DNA from 2 places in the Paenibacillus wuxiensis genome. Region 1 is predicted to be linked to the other one. Evidence: riboswitches for the same ligand, from Rfam matches in the RefSeq annotation. Region 1 holds a riboswitch; the other holds the start of a gene.
What was found. Region 1 has a riboswitch for glycine ahead of gcvT (glycine cleavage system aminomethyltransferase GcvT). Riboswitches for the same ligand answer to the same signal wherever they lie in the genome.
Positions count from the first base shown of each region.

Region 2: it holds a riboswitch for glycine, as region 1 does, so the genes downstream of both, ABN764_RS06355 (alanine/glycine:cation symporter family protein) here and gcvT (glycine cleavage system aminomethyltransferase GcvT) in region 1, are expected to answer to the same signal.

Region 1 covers NZ_JBEFZI010000006.1:135,734-141,850, forward strand. The annotation lists gene ABN764_RS14760 (SMI1/KNR4 family protein) at 1-24, opposite strand, end outside; gene gcvH (glycine cleavage system protein GcvH) at 253-645, opposite strand; glycine riboswitch at 839-947, opposite strand; glycine riboswitch at 1,111-1,205, shown strand; glycine riboswitch at 1,209-1,332, shown strand; gene gcvT (glycine cleavage system aminomethyltransferase GcvT) at 1,434-2,561, shown strand; gene gcvPA (aminomethyl-transferring glycine dehydrogenase subunit GcvPA) at 2,558-3,913, shown strand; gene gcvPB (aminomethyl-transferring glycine dehydrogenase subunit GcvPB) at 3,910-5,367, shown strand; gene ABN764_RS14785 (PASTA domain-containing protein) at 5,504-6,117, opposite strand, start outside.
Region 2 covers NZ_JBEFZI010000002.1:676,840-682,956, reverse strand. The annotation lists gene ABN764_RS06370 (BMQ_0737 family morphogenetic spore coat protein) at 1-830, shown strand, start outside; gene ABN764_RS06365 (aldo/keto reductase) at 1,018-1,995, shown strand; gene ABN764_RS06360 (pyridoxal phosphate-dependent decarboxylase family protein) at 2,256-3,713, shown strand; glycine riboswitch at 3,909-4,015, shown strand; gene ABN764_RS06355 (alanine/glycine:cation symporter family protein) at 4,164-5,504, shown strand; gene ABN764_RS06350 (sigma-70 family RNA polymerase sigma factor) at 5,666-6,117, shown strand, end outside.

The DNA.
Region 1 (6,117 bases):
ACGTAATTCATCTATTAGGGACACCTTACTTACCTCCAAATATAACTATCCTTCGCAAGGAACCTATTATTCCACGAATACACCCAGTCTACTTTTACGATTCTACAAGTTGATGAAGAAACCCTTAGAACCTCAATCAGAGCTCAGTCTAGAACTTTATTTTCTTGTGACACATGGCAAATGAAAAAACCTGCTGCACCAGCATGATACCAGTTCAGCAGGTTCTTAGTTCTCAACCTATTGTTCCTTCAACTATTCATCTATCAGCTTCGTGTACTGCTCTGCATTCAGCAAGTGCTTCACAGCTTCCTCAACGCTGCCTTCTACTTCAACTTCTGCAATCCATCCATCTTCGTAGGGGCTGCTGTTCACAAGCTCTGGCGACGCTTCCAATCCATCATTGACCTTCGTAATTGTCCCGGATACCGGACAGTACAACTCAGATACGGTCTTCACCGATTCAATTGATCCCATGCTGTCCCCTGCGGACAAACTGGTTCCTACTGGCGGAAATTCAATGAATACGATGTCTCCCAGCTGGGATTGTGCATGATCTGTAATGCCAACCCGTACCGTATTGCCTTCTATGGCAACTACCCATTCATGCTCTTCACTATACAACAATCCATTCTTCACTTCGCTCATGTCAACGCCCCATTTCATTCATAATGTCATTCATCAGGCCGTCTATCCAATCGAGATCGTAAAAATGGACAGGAAGCGGCCTTGTCGCCTTGTTCTCTGTCCTCGGTACCTGAGAGTTCCCGTTCCTCCACAGCCACAACTGCGGTTGAACTTACCCCTTTGGCGGCATAGAAAATGCACTCTCCAGAGCTGCGTCAGAATGGCGGTTATGGAACCTGAGAGATTCATTGCCAATCGGCGGCTGGCAACTTGCTCCTTCGGTGTTGACAATCGCAATTGTCAAACTCTCCCGACCTTCCTCGTTCGCGAATTACGATTAAACTGGGTAATTATAACACCATTAGATTATTGCAAGATATGCATGATTGTCAATACGACAAGCTATGAAATCAGTTGTGAAGAAAATATCAATTGACAAAGTGTGGAAAGCTCAACTAATGTAGAGATGACAGCTGAAAATGGCGAATGATGGTAAAGGGAGAGACTGCTGAGACATAGCGGCGCCGAAGGAGTAAGCCTGAATAGGTGAATCTCTCAGGCAAAAGGACTTTTACCGGACGCACCTCTGGAGAGCACTGCTATTCATGAAAACGAATACAGTCACCCAAGGGGAAAGTCGATGGTAGACTCGCAAACAAACAATTTGTTTGCGACAATCGGCGACACTCTCAGGTACAAAGGACAGAGCGAGAGAATGAGAGGATGCGATGCATCCACTTTTCTTTCGGCTGTCCTTTTTATGTTCGTATACCGATAATTAGTCCAAATACGCGTATCGAGGTGAATTCATGAGTCAATTGAAGAGAACGCCAATATTTGATCAATACTCTGCTTATCCGGGTGCACGCTGCATTGACTTCGGCGGCTGGGAGCTCCCTGTTCAATTTATCGGCATTCAGCGAGAGCATGAAGCAGTTCGTACACATGCAGGTCTATTCGATGTCTCCCACATGGGTGAATTTATCGTAAGCGGCCCTGCCTCCCTGACATTTCTTCAACAGATGACAACAAATGATGTATCGCGGCTCGAGGATGGCAAAGCACAATATACGCTGATGTGCTACCCTGACGGAGGAGTTGTCGATGATATTCTCATTTATCAGATGAAGAGCGACCGTTACATGCTCGTCGTTAATGCCTCCAACATCGATAAAGACTACGCATGGCTGCAGAAGCACCTGATTCATGGCGTTACCTTGACCAATGTATCGAATCGCACAGCATTGCTTGCCCTTCAAGGGCCGAATGCCCAAGCTATTCTTGCTGCGGTAACTGAGGCACCTATTGATTCGCTCGCTCCATTCCATTTCCTATCGGATGCACAAGTCTGCGGCGTATCAACATTGCTGTCTCGCTCAGGCTATACCGGTGAAGATGGCTTCGAACTCTACTTGTCCGCAGAGGATGCAGCACACGTATGGAATGAGCTGATTCGCGCGGGCGAACCGTTCGGCTTGCTCCCAGCAGGGCTTGGTGCTAGAGACACCTTGCGCTTCGAGGCACGTCTGCCCCTCTATGGACAAGAAATTACAGCCGATATCTCGCCGCTTGAGGCAGGACTAGCACGATTCGTCAAGCTGGATAAGGGCGACTTCATCGGCCGTGTAGCATTAACGAAGCAGAAGACCGATGGACCGGCACGAAAGCTGGTCGGCATCGAGATGATCGACAAAGGCATTCCTCGCTCCCATTATCCAGTGCTTGCAGATGGGCGCGTGATCGGAGAAGTTACAACAGGAACACAGTCGCCGACATTAAAACGCAATCTAGGGCTGGCCTTGATTGAATCCGCATTCTCTGAATTGGATACAGAAATTCTTGTCGAAATTCGCGGCAAGCAGTTGAAAGCCCGCGTCGTCTCGACTCCATTTTATAAACGAATCCCGACCCCTGCCAAAGGAGCGAATCCATCATGAAGCATCGTTACATTCCAGTGACGGAACAAGATCAGGCTGACATGCTGCAGCAGATCGGCATCACTTCCATTGACGAGCTATTCCGCGATATCCCAGCCTCCATTCGTTACAATGGAGTACTGCCAATGTCTAAACCATTAGATGAAGCAGCCATGATGAAGCATATGAAGGAATTGGCCTCCCGCAATGCTAATAGTGAGAGCCATACCAGCTTCCTTGGTGCTGGCATATACGATCATCATATCCCTGTAGTCATCCAGCATCTAGTCTCTAGATCAGAGTTCTATACCGCCTATACACCCTATCAGCCTGAAATCAGTCAGGGTGAATTGCAAGCAATCTTTGAATTTCAATCCTATATATGCGAGTTGACTGGTATGGCTGTTGCCAATGCCAGCATGTATGATGGCGCTACTGCACTTGCAGAAGCTGGAGCACTGGCGGTTGGCGCAACGAAGCGCAAGCAGCTTGTCATCTCGAGCACTGTCCATCCAGAAGCGAGACAGATTGTTCGCACAATGGCTCGAGGACTTAATGTTGAAGTGGTCGAGATTGGATATCAAGACGGGGTGACTGACCTTGCTCAGCTGGAGCGTGCTGTCACGGACGAGACTGCTGCCGTACTGATTCAGTCCCCTAACTTCTTCGGATGCATTGAAGATGTGCGCGCCATTGAACCTATTGCACATGCAAATAAAGGTCTGCTCATCATGAGTACAAATCCACTGAGTCTTGCTATGTTGGAGAGTCCTGGCAAACTAGGTGTAGATGTATGTGTTGGAGATGCCCAGCCGCTTGGCATTGCAGCATCTTACGGCGGTCCTACATGCGGTTTCTTTGCCGTTGCAGAGCCCTATATGCGCCGCATCCCTGGCAGAATTGTCGGCTTGACCAAGGATCTGGATGGCAAGCGTGGATTTGTTCTTACACTCCAAGCGAGAGAACAGCATATCCGTCGTGAAAAGGCGACATCCAACATCTGCTCGAACCAAGCACTTCTTGCTCTTGCTGCTTCCGTCTATATGTCCGTCATGGGCAAGATGGGAATGCAAGAGGTATCGAAGCTCAATATACAGAAGTCTCATTATGCAGCTGCTTATATCAATAACAAGCCCAATCTGGGATTAGCGTTCCAGGCGCCTTATTTCAATGAATTCGTACTTCGTCTCCCGCAAGATACTGACATGGATCGATTGCAGTCTCTGCTCCTGGACAACGGATTCATTGGCGGCTTGGATCTTGGCCGCTTCTATCCTGAACTGGAAGGACATATGCTCATTGCGGTCACGGAGAAAAAATCCAAATCAGACATCGAACAATTTATTGACCTGCTGGAGGTGAGCTGCGTATGAAACCGGAACAAGCACTAATATTTGAATTGAGTCATCCTGGGCGTATTGCCTATTCCTTACCTGAATGTGATGTTCCAGAAATCGAGATTCAAGAGCTTGTCCCAACTTCGATGCTGCGCAGTCAAGAGGCCGAGCTGCCTGAAGTGTATGAGGTTGATGTGATTCGACATTATACCGCCTTATCACGCCGCAACTTCGGCGTAGATAATGGTTTCTACCCACTCGGCTCTTGTACGATGAAATATAATCCGAAAATTAACGAGGATGCAGCAAGGCTGACAGGTCTCGCAGCAATCCATCCTTATCAGCCTACAAGCACGGTGCAAGGGGCTCTAGAGCTGCTGTACACGCTGCAAGAGGATCTAGCTGCCTTGACTGGTATGGATAAAGTCACGCTTCAGCCTGCGGCAGGCGCGCATGGAGAATGGACGGGGTTGATGATGATCCGGGCTTACCATGAGAGCCGCGGCGAGCAGCGGACGAAAGTAATCGTTCCTGATTCCTCTCATGGCACGAACCCCGCTAGTGCAACTGTAGCTGGCTTAGATACGATTACAATACCGTCTAACGAACAAGGATTCGTTGATCTGGAAGCACTCAGAGCCGCTGTTGGATCTGATACGGCAGCATTGATGCTCACGAACCCGAGCACGCTCGGATTGTTCGAAGAGCATATTGTCGAGATCGCGAGCATTGTTCATGAAGCTGGCGGATTGCTCTATTATGATGGCGCTAACTCCAATGCCATTATGGGTATTACGCGTCCTGGGGATATGGGCTTTGATGTTGTCCATTTGAATTTGCACAAGACGATGAGTACGCCTCATGGCGGCGGCGGCCCTGGTGCTGGCCCTGTTGGCGTGAAGAGCAAGCTGATTCCATTCCTCCCTTCCCCTACGGTGATGAAGCATGAGGATGGTTCATATGAATTCGATCAAGGCTCTCCGCTGTCCATTGGACGAGTCAAGGCCTATAACGGTAACTTCGGTATCCTCTTGCGCGCCTATGTATATATTCGCACTTACGGTCCAGAAGGGCTGCGCCGTGTATCTGAATGCGCGGTACTGAATGCCAACTACATGATGCACCGTCTGGCGCCTTATTACGATATTCCATATCCAGGCGTATGCAAGCATGAGTTTGTGATGTCAGGCAAAGGGTTGAAGCAGTACGGCGTGCGGACGCTGGATGTTGCCAAACGCCTTCTTGACTTCGGCTTCCATCCGCCAACCATCTACTTCCCGCTCAATGTCGAGGAGTGTATGATGATCGAGCCTACGGAAACAGAGAGCAAGCAGACGCTGGATCGCTTCATCGATGTGATGATCCAGATCGCACAGGAAGCGAAGGAACAGCCTGAACTGCTGCTGAATGCACCGCATTATACGGATGTGAAGCGATTGGATGAAACCCAGGCCGCACGGAAGCCTGTATTGAACTGTGCTTGTAATTAATTTGTAATAAGCAGCAACATGCAAAATGCCCCGAGCGCCTACCGACAATTCGGTTACGGCACTCGGGGCATTTCATTATTGGACGAATTGTAACTTACCTTCAGTCCTTCAGTATTACAACTTTAGATTGCTTTAATTATTTCTTCGCTCGGCTAACATAGAATTTAATCTTGTCACCCTTCTTCGCAGCTCCACCAGCAGGAACCTCTTGCTTAAATACTTTCCCTGCTTCCTGTTCATCCGAGTTCTCGAGAACATACTCATATTTCAAGCCGCTTGCAAGAACCTGCTTCTCCGCTTCTTCCTTCGACAACCCCACTAAGTTAGGAACAGCAATCTCACCAGACTTCGGCGGTTCCGTCGTTGTATTCGTGTTCGGATCCGGCTGCTGGCCATCAGGCAGCTGACCGTCTGGTGGCGTTGTCGTGTCTGGCGTTGTCCCTGTCTGACCATCATGAGCGCCGATATTCGTCGTTCCAGAATCTGTTGTATGATCGTCAGGTTTCTTCTCTGGCGTCGTAGGCGGAGTTACACTCGTATTGTTCGAGTTGGAATCCCTATTACGGTCACGGTCACGCTCTGTCGACTTCCGATCCGCATCATCCGATTTCTTCTCCGTCTCGCGTTCTTGAGAGGAATTGTCATTGGATGAATTATTATTGTTATCTGTCACTGGCGGCTCTGTTACGTTTGTAGAAGAGCCAGAGTCCTGTTGGCTTGCATCTGAATCCGTTCCCGGCTCTGTTGCTG
Region 2 (6,117 bases), on a different contig from region 1:
ATGTAATTGTACGTGATGTCATTCCTCCTACGGTTGAATTTGTCAGTGTTCAATCTGAAGGAGGCACTTGCTCTGTATCCGGGCAGACCGTTACTTGTCTCTTGGGCACATTGGAGGGTCAACAAGAACAGACGATTATCATTACAGTCATTCCTTTGTTAGAAGGGGTGGTTACCAACACGGCTACCGCTCAGGCGGATAATACGCCTCCTGTTACAGCTACGATTACGACGCTAGTTGTTCGTCCTTTAGAGTGCATTTCTGTCAGCAAACTGTTCGATTGGGTTGTCACTCGGAGTGATTTTATCGTGGAAGAGTCAATACCCGAAAACTGCAGGGCTTTCGTAGAACAAGCAATTGCTGGTGGTCGGCAAGTGCTCGTGAGCTGCAATGCAGTGCCAGCTGCGGGAGAATGCAGCATCACGGTTGTAAAGCGGCTGCCGCTGCCCATTATCGGATCGCAAGCAGCTATTGTACTGACCACGTGCTCTGCAGAAGTAACGATTACGTTAACAGATAGTGGAACAGGAGAAACATGCACGTTTACACTATTAGTCAAGAATAACGAGAAAGTATCACTCTGCTTACCGCTCCCATTAGATGAATCCAACATTATTTCTCAAATATTCGATATCCATTGTGCTGCACGAATTACTGACAGCTTAACGATTGAGTTGCAATTGGATTGGTGTTTGGAGCTTATCGTGAAATTTACAATTCCGCTGATGGTTGAAGCGACATTCTGTCAACCTAGGGCATTAATCCCGATACCGGAGTCATGCAGCATCAGCCTTCCATTGCAATGTCCGACGATTTTTCCATTCGTATAATTTGTCTTGTAATCCATAACAGATTCTGGAATCTATATTGTTGTTGAGAACTCATGCTTGCATGAGTTTTTCTTTTTGTGCGCGGAAGTGGAATCATAAGGCAGACACATATTTGATCGGATTCAGATCAAGGGGATAGCTTGTGATATAATTACTGCTAAATAAGGAAAGCAAGGAGTTGATCGTCATGCAATATCGTCGTCTTGGCAATAGTGGATTGAAGGTGTCTGTGCTTGGGTTAGGAACAAATGCTTTCGGTAAGCGGGCTGACAAGCAGGCTTCGACTCGAATTATTCATCAAGCGCTGGACTATGGCATTAACTTTATTGATACGGCTAATATTTATGCTGGTTCAGAATCAGAACGCATCATCGGTGAGGCGCTGACAGGCAATCGACACAATGTCGTGCTGACAACGAAGGCAGGATTAATTCGAGGACAGGGGCCGAACGAGCGCGGCTCATCTCGCTTTCATTTGCAGCAGGAATTAGACAATAGCTTGAAGCGGCTAAATACCGATTATATTGACCTGTATCAAATACATACATTTGATCCGCATACTCCACTTGAGGAGACGCTGCGGACGCTTGATGATATGATACGTTCAGGCAAGGTGCGGTATATCGGAGCGTCTAATTACGCTGCTTGGGAGCTGATGAAGGCGATTGGCATCAGTGAACGGCTTGGTCTGAATCGTTATGTGTCCATGCAAACCAGCTATTCACTAGCTGATCGAACGCCAGAACTGGAACTGGTTCCGCTATGTCAGGATCAAGGGGTGGGAATCATTCCATATTACCCGCTTGCAGGAGGAATTCTGACAGGGAAATATCGTGTGGGCGATCAGAAGCCAGCTGGCTCACGAGCAGATACGGATCCGAATTTCTACAAATTCTTCAATGAAGAACGGTTTGCGTTAAGTGAACAGGTGAGCGAATTGGCAGCGGATATCGGCTGCCGCCCAAGCTCGTTGTCATTAGCTTGGCTTATGCACCAGCCTTGTGTATCGACAGTCATTGTAGGAGCGACGAAGGTGGAGCAGTTAGAGGATAATATAACGAGTGTCAATGTCGAACTTAATGAAGAACAGTTGAACCGGTTGGATGAAATAAGCCGTCGATATCGTTATGGTGAACCTTTTGCCGTATACCGATTGCCTGAGTAAATGAGAAAGTAAGGAAGCAATAGGCACCGCCTCTAGGTAATAGGGGCGGTTTTTTTGAGTTGAGATTTCGAAATCTTGCGCTCATATTATAAATACGATGTAACTGGAAGGACGGTATGTATAATAGGGGGAGAAATGGCCTGACCTCATAGCGGGTTAATAAACTGTACCTGTTCAATTGTCGTCTTGGTCGGTAAGCTATTATTCAATTGGAACATCTTTCTTGAATTGAACAGTGGAAGGGAGTTGCTGGAATCTGTATGCTTAGACAGAATCCGATCTTGGATCTATCAACTGAGGAACAGTATATGCTAGGCTCATATACGTTAGAGAAAATCAGTCAGTATCTATCATACACCGACGAGGTAGTAGTTGCCCCTGAATTAATCCCGTCAGAAATCGTGCAGTATGCGGAGCAAATTGACTTTGCTGCTCCTGTCAAGCCTCAAACTGCGGTTCAGCATGTTATAGAAGGACTGCGTCGATATCAAGTGCACACAGCACACCCAGGATATTATGGCTTATACAATCCCCGCCCGAACTTTATGGGGATTATGGCAGACACGATAACAGCAGCGTTTAACCCCCAGCTTGCTGCATGGAGTCATGCGCCGCTCGCGGTAGAGATTGAGAATTACGTACTGCGTGAGCTCGCCGTTCAATTTGGTTACCCGCATGATGTTGCTGATGGAACCTTCACGACTGGGGGAGCGGAAGCTAATTTGACGGCTGTCTTAACGGCCCTATCTTATCATTTTCCAAAGTATGCAATAGACGGATTAGCAGCTCTGGAGAAGCGACCCATTCTGTATGCTTCTGAAGAAAGTCATCATTCATTGGTGAAGGCGGCTCGATCCTGTGGGCTTGGAACGAATTCAATTCGCTCCATTCGTACGAACGATTCCTTGCAAATGGATATAGATGCGTTATCAGAACAAATACGTATAGACCGCGCGCAGGGTTTTGCCCCATTTCTTATTATTGCTACAGCGGGAACGACGGGAGCCGGTGCAATTGATCCCTTAATGGACATCGCAGCAATAGCGGAGCATGAACAGATGTGGCTTCATGTGGATGCTGCTTATGGCGGTGCAATCGTATTGGATTCCGAGCTGTCCTCCCATATAGATGGTATCCAGCAAGCAGATTCAATCGCGTTTGATGCTCATAAGTGGCTGTCCGTTCCAATGGGGGCGGGCATGTACTTCACACGTCATTCACATATATTGCATGAAACCTTCCGTATAACGGCAGATTATATGCCGAAGGAGGGTGAGGAGCTGCCTACGATTGATCCATATACGCATTCTATTCAATGGTCACGGAGATTTATAGGATTGAAGCTGTATTTATCCCTGGCTACTGCGGGGTGGGAAGGATATCGAGCTGTCTTGCGACATCAAGTTGAAATGGGCAAGCTATTCCGAGAAGAATTAATGCGATCTGGCTGGACAGTTGCCAATGATACCGTGCTGCCTGTCATTTGCTTTCTTGATCAAGAAGCATGGACACGAAACGACCAGGACTTCGCTCAATTTGTGCATCAACAAGTATTAAGCACAGGGAAAGTGTGGCTATCCGTATTTACCATTCATGGTGTACCAACGCTGCGTGCATGCTTTACCAATTACGATACGAATGTGCAGAATGTGAGTGAACTCATTCATTTATTAAATGAGGCCAGATCCCTATATTACAGTCACCAAGCACATGTGTGATAGATGGTATGGGATAAATTACAATGCAATGGATCATTGCACAATGATAGTGTGTCTACTATAATGTTACCTACAACTTTATAACTGGATGAAGTTTGCGGGAGATAGACGAATCGTCTAGCCGAAGGGGTAAGCTCTCAGGCGCTTAGGCATATCGAACCTTGAGCTCGAATACGTATAAGCAGGACCGTAAATGGACAGGACTCTGGAGAGACTCCATGATTGGGGCACCGAAGGGGCAAGACGAATTTGATTCTCGTGGATTCGTTAAAACTCTCAGGTAAAAGGACAGGGATGCAGAAGCGTAGAAAAATCGTAAGTCATTGGTATGATGATCTTATTTAGGTATGTCACTTACGTCAGGTTGTTTATTCTGCACACATGTCCCCAGGGTCAAATCATTCGATTTGACTCTTTTTATTATTCACAAAGAGGGGAACTGATTTGGCAATGATGGAACAATGGTTAGACAAATTGAACAGCATGGTATGGGGAGCACCGCTTCTTATCTTATTAGTAGGAACGGGAATCTTATTAACGATCCGCTTGGGTGGACTACAGTTGTTCCGCCTGCCGCTCGCCTTGAAGTTAATATTCAAGTCGAAGAACGAGGGAGAAGGAGATGTATCCAGCTTCGGTGCATTAGCTACTGCGCTGGCGGCGACAATTGGAACTGGTAATATCGTGGGGGTTGCTACTGCAATTAAGGTGGGTGGACCCGGTGCGTTATTCTGGATGTGGGTTGCTGCATTCTTCGGTATGGCTACTAAATATGCGGAGGGATTGCTTGCTGTCAAGTATCGCAACATTGATGACAATGGACAAGTGCTAGGTGGCCCAATGTATTATATTGAGAAGGGGCTTGGCATGAAATTCAAGCCGCTTGCTGTATTCTTCGCGATTAGCGGGGTGTTGGTTGCCTTACTTGGAATAGGTACATTTCCGCAAATTAATGCGATCGTCACATCTACAGAAGCAAGCCTTGGAGTGCCTGCAGTAGTCACTGCGGCAATCGTCACTATCGTGACCGCACTTGTTACAATTGGCGGGATTCAGAGTATATCGCATGTGACGACGACAATCGTCCCTGTCATGGCTATTATCTATTTTATCGCAAGCTTTGTGGTGCTTATTGCATTTGCGGATCAGATACCTCACGCACTGTCGTTGATTTTCCATGGCGCGTTCAATGTAACAGCAGCAGGAGGCGGCTTCTTGGGAGCAACGGTTATGATGGCGATCCGCAACGGAATTGCAAGAGGTGTATTCTCCAATGAATCAGGTCTCGGAAGCGCACCGATTGCGGCCGCGGCTGCGAAGGTGAAATGGCCGGCTGAGCAAGGACTCATATCAATGACTGGAACATTCATTGATACGATCATCGTCTGCTCGCTTACAGGATTAACATTGATTGTAACTGGTGTATGGAATGGCCCAATGGAAGGAGCGGCCATGACACAGGCAGCATTTGATGCTGCGCTGCCATACGGTTCCCTCATTCTTATGTTTTGCTTGATTTTATTTGCATTCACGACGATTCTTGGCTGGAACTATTACGGCGAACGGTGCATGGTTTATTTATTCGGTGTCAAATCGATTCTGCCGTACCGCCTTATGTTCATTGCGATCATTGGCTTTGGGGCATTTATCAAGCTGGATATGATATGGAAGCTTGCTGATATTGTAAATGGATTAATGGCGCTGCCGAACTTAGTTGCACTGCTCGGTTTGTCTGGAGTCGTCGTGTCTGAGACTCGTCTATATTGGAAGCATAGGGAATCCGAAAAATAAATAGAAGCAGGAAGCGATTCCTGTTCTTAAGTAAACTGCCAAATGCATGAAAGTGAACATTTGGCAGTTTTTTTGCGTTTAATGAAACCTTTTGCCTATCTTGTGCATCTAATTGACAGTTTGATTCGCGTGTATGGGGTAAAGAAGGGAGTAGAAACGGCTTGCATAGCGATATAGAGACAGAAGTGAGATTGGCTAAGGAAGGTAACAAAGAAGCGTTTATTCGACTCATCAAGCAGCATGAAGCCCAAATGTTCAACATGGCCAGGTCAATCGTCAGAAGGGATGAGGATTGTGCAGATGCGATGCAGGAGACTGTGCTCAAGGCTTATCGCGCACTGACCAACCTAAATCATCATGCCTATTTTAAGACTTGGCTCTTTCGGATATTGATCAATGAATGCAATATGATATTGCGGAAGCAGGCTCGCATCATCATGCTGGCTGAACTCCCAGAAGTTGGTGTAGCCACGGCAGAATACAGTGATCATCTTGATTTGCGTCAGGCGATCTATCGGCTTGAGGAAGTATCTCGCAATATTGTTATTTTGTTTTATTTTCAGGATTTGCCTATGCATCAGATCGCCGAGATGATGGATATGTCCGTGGGTGC